Regions from separate parts of the Psychrilyobacter piezotolerans genome, predicted to be linked through region 3. Evidence: riboswitches for the same ligand, from Rfam matches in the RefSeq annotation. Region 3 holds a riboswitch; each other region holds the start of a gene.
The links. Region 3 has a riboswitch for lysine ahead of dapF (diaminopimelate epimerase). Riboswitches for the same ligand answer to the same signal wherever they lie in the genome.
Positions count from the first base shown of each region.

Region 1: linked by a shared signal. The riboswitch ahead of DYH56_RS12210 (Na+/H+ antiporter NhaC family protein) and the one ahead of dapF (diaminopimelate epimerase) in region 3 are both predicted to bind lysine.
Region 2: linked by a shared signal. The riboswitch ahead of DYH56_RS09245 (aspartate kinase) and the one ahead of dapF (diaminopimelate epimerase) in region 3 are both predicted to bind lysine.

Region 1 is NZ_QUAJ01000024.1:19,653-22,870, forward strand. Features, by position in the region: gene DYH56_RS12205 (glycosyltransferase family 9 protein) at 1-13, opposite strand, end outside; gene DYH56_RS12210 (Na+/H+ antiporter NhaC family protein) at 113-1,849, opposite strand; lysine riboswitch at 1,973-2,147, opposite strand; gene DYH56_RS12215 (YeeE/YedE family protein) at 2,210-3,218, opposite strand, start outside.
Region 2 is NZ_QUAJ01000015.1:13,951-17,168, reverse strand. Features, by position in the region: gene DYH56_RS09250 (M20 metallopeptidase family protein) at 1-1,062, opposite strand, end outside; lysine riboswitch at 1,277-1,452, shown strand; gene DYH56_RS09245 (aspartate kinase) at 1,552-2,754, shown strand; gene DYH56_RS09240 (aspartate-semialdehyde dehydrogenase) at 2,778-3,218, shown strand, end outside.
Region 3 is NZ_QUAJ01000002.1:84,502-87,719, reverse strand. Features, by position in the region: gene DYH56_RS01755 (hypothetical protein) at 1-188, shown strand, start outside; gene DYH56_RS15775 (hypothetical protein) at 259-468, shown strand; gene DYH56_RS01750 (hypothetical protein) at 1,238-1,432, shown strand; lysine riboswitch at 1,533-1,707, shown strand; gene dapF (diaminopimelate epimerase) at 1,846-2,667, shown strand; gene DYH56_RS01740 (hypothetical protein) at 2,730-3,107, opposite strand.

The DNA of each region.
Region 1 (3,218 bases), on a different contig from region 3:
TTTTTTCCCCCAATCTATAATTACACTAGTTTTTTATCATTTTATTATACCATAATTATTATTCAAAATAAAAAAAACCTAGTCGGGTTTTCGACTAGGTCTCCTAAATTTTCTATGCTAATTCCACTTCTTCTTTTACCACCGATACTTCCTCTACAGACTTACCTGCAAACCTTACAGTAAGTATAGTAACCAGTACGGATATAGGTAAAACGATATAGATAGATATTCCCATCCCAACTGGCAGATATCCAAATAATACTGTGATAGCTCCTACCACAAGTGCATATATAACTTGAGTTTTAACATGCTCTATATGATCACATTCAGCTCCCATGGATGAAAGAATAGTTGTATCGGATATCGGTGAACAATGATCCCCGAAGATAGCTCCTGTAAGAACTGCTCCTATACTCATTACTATATATGATGATAATGTTTCTCCCGATAACCCGGCCCCTCCACCGATGGCATTAGCTAACGGTATTGCCAGGGGCATCAATATTCCCATAGTTCCATATGATGTTCCTGTAGAAAAAGCAATTACAGATCCCAAGACAAATATTATAGATGGCAGAATTGATTTTGGTATACTTCCAGCCAGTGCATTTACCAGGTATACCGATGTTCCTAATTCCTTTATCAGAGAAGTCAGTGACCAGGCCAATAATAAGATAACTCCTGTGATCACCAATGATTTCATCCCGTGTACCCAGGTATCGACAGCCTCTGAAAACTTAAATATCTTCTTAGATATTCCCATAATGATAGCTACAATGGAAGCAAACAATGCTGCCTGGAATATTACCAATGATGCATCGGCATTTCCAAAGGTTTCCCTGATGGCATAAAATGACAGTGGAGAATTATTTACAGTCTCCAGTACCGCTCCCTCTAAATAACCCTTTCCATTCAGATAGAAACCTACAAAAGAACCTACGATCAATACCATGATAGGTATGATGGCGTTCCATATGTTCAATGCCACTCCCTCTTTGGGAGCTATCATCGCAGCTTCCTCAGGAGAAACTTTAGCTGCTGAACCGCTTGTTACCTGACCGGTTGTTCTGGCTCTCATTTCAGCTTTGGCCATGGGACCAAATTCTCTCAAGAAATATGCTGTAGAAGCCACAAATATCAGCATCAGTATATTATAAAATCTATATGGAATTGTTTGTACAAAGATACTGTATGCATTTATATTATCCATTCCTATCAGTGAATATCCGTCTTTTATTACCGATATTTCATATCCTACCCAGGTAGAGATAAGGGCTATCCCTGCAATCGGAGCTGCAGTGGAATCTATTATAAATGCTAATTTTTCTCTGGATATTCTCATCTTATCCGTTATGGGTCTCATAATCGGTCCTACAATAAGTGCATTGGCATAGTCATCGAAGAAGATAAATAATCCCATAACCCAGGTGATCAATTGAGCTGATCTGGGAGTTTTTGCTCTTTTGGCCAAAGATTCTGCCACAGCTCTTGCTCCCCCCATTTTAGAGATCAATGCTACCAATCCCCCTATAGTTAAACACTGTAAGATTATACCTGCATTCCATGAATCTGCCATGGACCCGATTACCCTGTTGGTTATATCGGAAAATCCTCCCAATAGACTAAATAAATAATTTTTCCCCTGAGTTATTCCCAGTAAAAACGATCCTGAATAGATTCCTATAAACAATGACAAAATTACATTCTTAGTGATAAAAGCTAAAGTTATAGCTACAATTGGTGGCAACAGTGTCCACATCCCTAAATTTAACGCTGCCTCTGCCGAATCTGCTCCAAACCCCAAACTACTCATAACTCCTAACAACAATACAATTATTATACCTCTCATATCTTTCCTCCTTGATGTTTTGAAGAAAGGAGATCTTTTAACTCAAAAAAAGAGTTATCGGATCTCTACCGATAACTCTAATTTATAAACCTATAGTTATGTATAATAGGCTCTATCTTAAAATCATTCGACAGCTCCCCATTATCATCTGATAATGACAGTCCTACAGATATTATCCATAGTCCCAACCTAAGATTTCGACAAATCTTAAATTTCGGCAAAACTTCCTTTCTTTTGGTCTCAAAGTCTATCCGACTCCTCCAAAATACTCCTAAGGTTTGCAACCTCTATCTTCATTCATATATTTTTATGTTCAGACTAGTATATCCATTTCAGCTATATTTGTCAAACATATTTTAATTATTTTATTTTTACTGCAACTCTGTTTCCTAAAATTCCTCCACCTACTAAAGCAGCAAAGAAAACCCATCCGGATAGTGAGAAGTTTGCAATTGGAGTATATAGTGCTCCTACATTACAACCGTTTGCAAGTCTAGTTCCTAATCCCATTAATATTCCACCCATAGCATATAAAGCTACCTGTTTAGGTGTAACTTTAATTTCACTTGTCACTACACTTTTAAATGTCCCGGCTAAAAGTAAGCAAATTACCGTTCCTACCATGATCCCTACATTTTGAACATTGATTGGATGGTTGAAAAATGGCATTGTGTATAATTTTACTGGGAAGTTAGTAAAGTTAGATAATGATTCAGGTGATACTCCGAATACCATTAAGAATCTTCCAAACCACCATCCGTAAGGCGTAGAAGCTCCCCATCCGGCTTTAGTTACACCCATTAATAATGTGAATATAACTGCTATTACTGCAGCCCCTACTCCCATACTCCAAGGTTTAACAAATAATTTTACATATGTCTCTTCACTTAATAATTTGAATTCTTTATTACTCTCATCCTTTTGAGTGACGATTTTAACCTGCTCTATTTCACTGGGTACCCCTGTAAAAGTTCCTGAGATTTTTCTAGATGATTCGTATTTTTTAGATAAATAAACTACAATACCACATAGGAATGAAGTTAATAAAACTGCTCCTAAATATCCGTCTAATCCATCCCATTTGAATAAGTCCGGGAAATAAACTCCGTTATATAACTTTGCTCCTGTTTCAGAGGTGAACCATGATTTTCTGATCCAATCCGTTGGAATACCGGCATCTTTTACCCAAGTTGCTGCTCTTTGGAAAGGAAACCCTAGGAAAACACCCATACCGAAAAAGATAAGAGTTATAAAACCTCTTGAAAATCCAGTAACAACATCTGTTAAAACTCCCGATGCACAACAAACTGAAAATGTCATACCAAATCCAAACATGATTCCACCAAGGATTAACCCGGAGTTAACCTGG
Region 2 (3,218 bases), on a different contig from region 3:
TTTGGAATTATGCAGGGATTCTACATAACCAAGGTCCTCATTTTTGGTTCCCACAAAGAAAAAAAGTCCCCTGCTTACCTCCTGATAAAATCCGAAATCCTCTGCCAGCATCTCCGGATCTATCTCTTGAAATTTCAGCTTTTCTTCCCCTCTGACAACGTCTTCCAGAACATCATAATATTCCCTGTCATTTATGACAGGGGGATATCCTTCGGCCAGATCTATCTCTATTTCTACCCCATAACTGAGTTCCATCCCACGGGCTATATCCCTTATTTTATTTACGATAAAATTAAAGGTCTCTGTAGAAAAAGCCCTGATAGTCCCCTCCATCCGGGTAACTTCCGGAATGATATTCCTTATGGTTCCCCCCTCTATTTTCCCTATGGCTATTATACTGGGATCAAAGGGAGCTATAAATTTTGAGGTAATCAGATTAAACCCTTCCAGCATCTTCCCGGCTGCCTGGATGGAATCCACTCCCAAATGAGGCTGTCCCCCATGACCGCTCTTTCCTCTGATAACTATATTGATCTCGGCTGCCTTGGCCATAAATCCCCCTGCTCTGCAGCCGATTATTCCTTCCTCCAGCTTAGGAAAGAGATGAAGTCCGAAGATCCCCACAACATTATATTTTTCTAAAATTCCACTAGTTACAATATCTTTGGCTCCTCCCGGTCCTTCCTCGGCAGGCTGAAAAATTATTAAGATATTTTTCTTTAATTTTTTCCCCCTTAAATAATCCATAAACCCCAATAGGGTTGCCATATGACCGTCATGCCCGCAGGCATGCATGAGTCCCGTGTGTTTAGACTCATAAGAAACTCCCGTTTCTTCTAAAATAGTTAAAGCATCCATATCCGTCCTGAACCCATAGGTTTCCTTGGAATTTCCATCCAGATAGACATAGATTCCGGTTCCGCAAATTATCTCGGGCTCATACCCCATCTTTTTTATCTCTTGGAGCAGGTAAGTTTGGGTCTTTTTTTCCATATATCCCAATTCCGGGATTTCATGCAAATTTCTCCTGTATTTCTTCATATTTTCTGTTATTTTTTCCACTCTTCCTCCTTAAAAACAAATTATTTATATTATTTTTTAATATTTTACTCTTAAATAAGAGTAAACCTCATTTTTTTGTTATTTAAAAATATATATTATTTATGTTATACATATACTACATGTATTTAAAAATTTAATATATATATAGTATACATAACATATACATTATCTATATTTTATTTTGTTTTGCATTTAGTATATACTTACTTCAAATAATAAAAATAGAGGTTGCGAGTACAAATAGTAAAAACAGGGAGAAGGCATTTTAGGATCTGTTTTGAAAGGTGTAATTGCCGAAGTGTGGATTTTGCAAGAATTTATGCTGGGGATATGGATAAGATCCATATAACTGTCATTATCATAATCAGGTAATGGGGTGCTATTTGAAGTCATAGATTAATCTTTTATCTTGTTTTTTGATATGGATGTAATTTTTACTCTTCAGTAGTTCCCACTACTGGAGAGTTTTTTTTTAGGAGGAAATAAAATATGATCGTTGTACACAAATATGGAGGAAGTTCACTGGCTGACTTAGATAAGATAAAAAATATAGCCTCCCACATCTCAAAATTAAGTGATGCAGGGGAGCAGATTGTTGTAGTTGCCTCTGCCATGGGGAAAACCACCAATAAACTGATTGAGATGGCTAAAAAAATTTCTGAAACACCAAATATAAGGGAATTGGACAGCCTTATGGCTACCGGTGAGCAGCAAACTGTTGCCCTGTTATCCATGGCCTTAAATGAGTTGGGGAAAAAATCCATCTCTCTTACAGGATCCCAGGCAGGAATAACCACCATAGGTCATCACACTAAAAGCAGGATTAAGAGTGTCGATCCTAAAATAATAATTTCCCATTTGAATCGCGGAAAAGTAGTCATTGTGGCCGGATTTCAGGGGATGAACCAAAAAGGGGATATCACTACCCTGGGCAGAGGAGGATCGGATACCAGTGCTGTAGCCCTGGCTGCCAGTTTAGGTGCACGGTGTGAAATTTACACCGATGTGGATGGAATTTACAGCATCGATCCCAGAGTATATTCCGATGCAAAAAAAATAAAATATATATCATACGAGGAGATGATGGAGATGGCAAATTTAGGAGCCGGTATCATGGAAACAAGGGCTGTAGAGCTGGGAAAAAAATATAACGTTCCCATCTATGTGGGAGAAAGTTTGAGGGATCATGACGGTACCCTTATATTAAATCAAGATGAGATTATGGAGGATAAACCCATTACCGGTATCACCTTAAATGAGGATATTTTTATGGTAAATATCCAGCACCTTCCCTATTCAGAGAGCTTGGTAGCAGGTATTTTTAACACCTTGGGTAAATTTGAGTTAAATATCGATATGATCAGCCAAAACATTACTACTGCAGGAACCTTAGATCTTTCCTTTAGCTGTTTTAAAAGGGAAGAATCACTTTTAAAGAAAGCCATCGAGGAATTAAAAAATAAATTCGAGGAAATTTCCATAGAAATAAAATCTGACTTAATCATGATTTCATTGGTTGGAATTGGAATGGTAAGTCATTCCGGTGTGGCAGCCAAGGTGTTTAATACTCTGGCTGAAAATAAAATTCCTTTTTATCATATAACTACTTCTGAGATCAGTATTTCATGTACAATCTCTAAGGATCATAAAAAGACTGCCACTGAGATGTTAGCCAGAGAATTTGATTTATAAAAACACCAATTTAGGAGGAGATCATGAAAAAATATAACATTGCCATTGTAGGAGCTACCGGAATGGTCGGAAGAACCTTTCTCAAGGTATTGGAGGAAAGAAATTTTCCCATAGATAACCTCTACCTTTTAGCCTCATCCAGATCCTGTGGAACAAAAATTAATTTTAAAAATAAAACATATATAGTAGAGGAACTTAAACCAGAATCTTTTTCTAAGAAGATAGACATAGCTTTATTTTCTGCCGGAGGGGATCTGAGCAGAGAAATGGCTCCCGTGGCTGTTTCTTGTGGGATTACAGTTATAGATAACAGCAGTGCATGGAGGATGGATCCGGCTGTTCCCTTAGTGGTACCGGAAGTGAATCCGGAAGCAATAAAGGATAATTTACTCATCGCTAACCCTAATTGTTCCACCATCCAGGTGGCGGTTCCTCTAAAGGTATTGGATGATCTCTATGGGATA
Region 3 (3,218 bases):
GATTAATGGTATTTTTAGTAGGATGTGACTCTATAAGTGCAAAAGGGAAACTTGGATCTATCCAAATAAATGACAGCAGTAATTATAAAAAAAGTAATAAATCAAATGGGAATGCACTAGGACATAAAAACCCTAAAAATCCCCACTATAAAGGTGGAAGCAATAGCAGCATTAATATAAATCTTTAGATGAAAAACTCACAATATATTGAAAAAATAATAGAAGGAATAAATTATAAGAGTAAAAAAGGAGAAAATTATGAAAAAATTTTTAATATTGTGCATCGCTTTGTCATTTACAGCCTGCATGAAAAAAGAGGTTGAGATGGGTGACCCTAATTTGGATCTCAAAGGTGGAAAATTATATTATAAAGAGAAGCTTTTTACAGGAAAACTTACCACAAAAATACCTCTGACCGATAAAGAGGTTAAGATCTCGTATAAAGATGGGCTTATTACATCTGAGTAAACTTATTTATACAACTGGTCTTGTGTATAACACAAACAAAAAAAACATAAATAATTTAAAAAGATAGAAGGAGGGGGACTGTTATTGAATAAACTGTAACCCTTGTTAAAGACACTAAAAAAAGGTATAGTTAGGCTACTGATAAAAGATGACTCCTGTACTGCACGGGAGGCATCTTTTTTAAGTTCCATTGATACCTATGGTTGTAATAATAATTCATGCATGTTGGGATTTCTAATTTTATTTGATTTGATTCTTTCTCTCATAGATTTTTCTTTGTTTACAATATTTTTCAAAGCTCCCATAGAACTTTTGGTAATGAGGTTTTAAAATATAGTACCTGAACCATCTTATTAAATACCACGTTACTTTTTTCACTGCACTCTCCCTCCCTAAAATAAATATTATTTAAAACTATATATATATAGTTTTGTAAGGTTATTATATATAACAATAGTTTATACCACATTTAAGTTTTTTTTAATAATTATTTTAATTTTTTTATTAAAAATTATCTATTTTTTAAAAATAAACTGGATATTAATGTGTATGTCATAAGCACACCTTAAAATCAATTTTTATGCTGACTTGTTAATGTTTAGAAGTTAACATCTGGTTTTTTATAAAATTGTTTAAAATCGAAAACTCAACTTTCCTATAGATTTAAAGGAAATTACAAAAAATAATATAAAATTAAAGAAGAGATCTAAATAAATGTTCCTGATAGTCAAAATTCTAAGAAAATATTCTATGAAATAGGGAGGTAGAAATGAAAATTATAGAACTTTTGGTAGTCCTTTTTTTAATTTTTATTCTGGCAAAATTTTATACGGGAGGGTTTCAGGATAAAAAAAGCAGTGAGATTATCACTCAGAAGAGAATTTATATAGAGTCCCAAGAAAAGTTAAAAAAAGCCAAGGAAACCATGGAAGAGGAATATAAAAAATATGAAAAAACTGATTGAAAAGTATAAAATAAAAAAAATTGAAAATAGAGGTTAGATAATAATTTAAATTATATATTGATTTATTATGATTATGAGGTACAATATACTATTACAATTAAATGTTGATAGAGGTTGCATTGAATATCAGTAGTTTAGTGGAGATGGTTGGTCTGTGAAACTGGATGAAAGGATTTTTTGCCGAAGGGTATTTTTTAACAGAAAAATACTACTGGGGGTATAATGAATAATTATATCACTGTCATTGAATTTTTCAATGGAGCGCTATCTGAAGGTATTTTATTCAGATAAGTTTCCAGTAACTTAAAAGGTAAAAGCCGACAGATAAAAATCTGTGGGCTTTTTTTGTTATCTGGATGCAGCGTCACGTTGCTTTTTATTTTAAATTTTGATTAAGTTTAGGAGGGGTGATTATGAGGTTTGAAAAATATCATGGATTGGGAAATGATTTTATCATTGTAGGTGAAGGAGAGATAGGGACAGATTTAAAATATTCTGAACTGGCTAAAAATATTTGTGACAGGAAGACTGGTATTGGTGCTGATGGGTTAATTATTGTTTCTAAAGATGAAAACAATAATAATGAAATGATCTTTTATAATGCTGACGGAAGTTTTGATACTATGTGTGGAAATGGATTTAGATGTTTTTGTCTTTATTTAAAAAATCACAATTTAATAAGTAAAGATGATTTAGTAGTTAGAACAGGGGCGGGAATTTTAGAAGCGAAAATTATCAACTCCGATCCCTTTATGGTAAAGGTTAATATGGGAAGGGAAAATTATCATCACGAGTCCATTAAATTTAATTCTCAAAGGGAGTTATTTAATGAAAATATAGTGGTAGAGGGAAAAGAATTTCATATCACTTCTTTATTTATGGGAACTACTCATACTGTAGTTTTTGTAGAGGATATTTCCAATGAATTTGTAGATAAATACGGTCCCCTTATAAATGACTTTAATTTTTTTCCAATAGATACCAGTGTTAATTTTTGTAAGATAGAGGAAGGTAAATTAAGGATAAAAACATGGGAGAGAGGAGTCGGACGGACACTGGCATGCGGGACAGGAAGCTGTGCATCAGCAATTGTAGCTAAAAGACTGGATCTTATGGGAGATAATGTGGTGGTTCAGCATTTATTGGGAGACTTGGAGATTGAACTGGGAGAAGATGTATATATGATAGGAACTGGAGTTAAGATAGCTTCCGGTCATTTTGAAAATCAACAATAAAACTTTAGACTAAAATAAAAAATAGGAATTCTAATATGGTAAATTCCTATTTTTTATACACGTTATAGCCTATGTTCCTCGTGTCCTTCTATCTCATCCTTATGATCTCCCTCTGAAGTAACTGTTCGAACGACATATTTGCTGGAGGAGTCGTTATAAAATTTATATTTGTAGCTGCCGTCCATATGAGAAGAAACCCAAACCCCTGTACAGAGAGGGGTTTCATCCCGATAAAGTGTCCAATTATCATAATCTTTAGTGACTGCATAATCACCATTGGCAAAGATTTCAATCTCTTTTCCAAAACACAGCTCCTTCTCCTCATCTACCAGGTGATGAACATCGTGTTTATCACAGTAAGTATAGTAATTTTCATGATTTGGAACTTTTTCAATAGTTTTTATCTCCACTTCCGATATGTGATCCATCCATTTTTTCATATTATACCTCCAGACTAGCTAAAATAATTTTTTATATAAGGTCGGTTCGATACAGATAGAAATATATCTGTATTATATATAGATATAGAAAATCAATAAAATTCCTTTAAA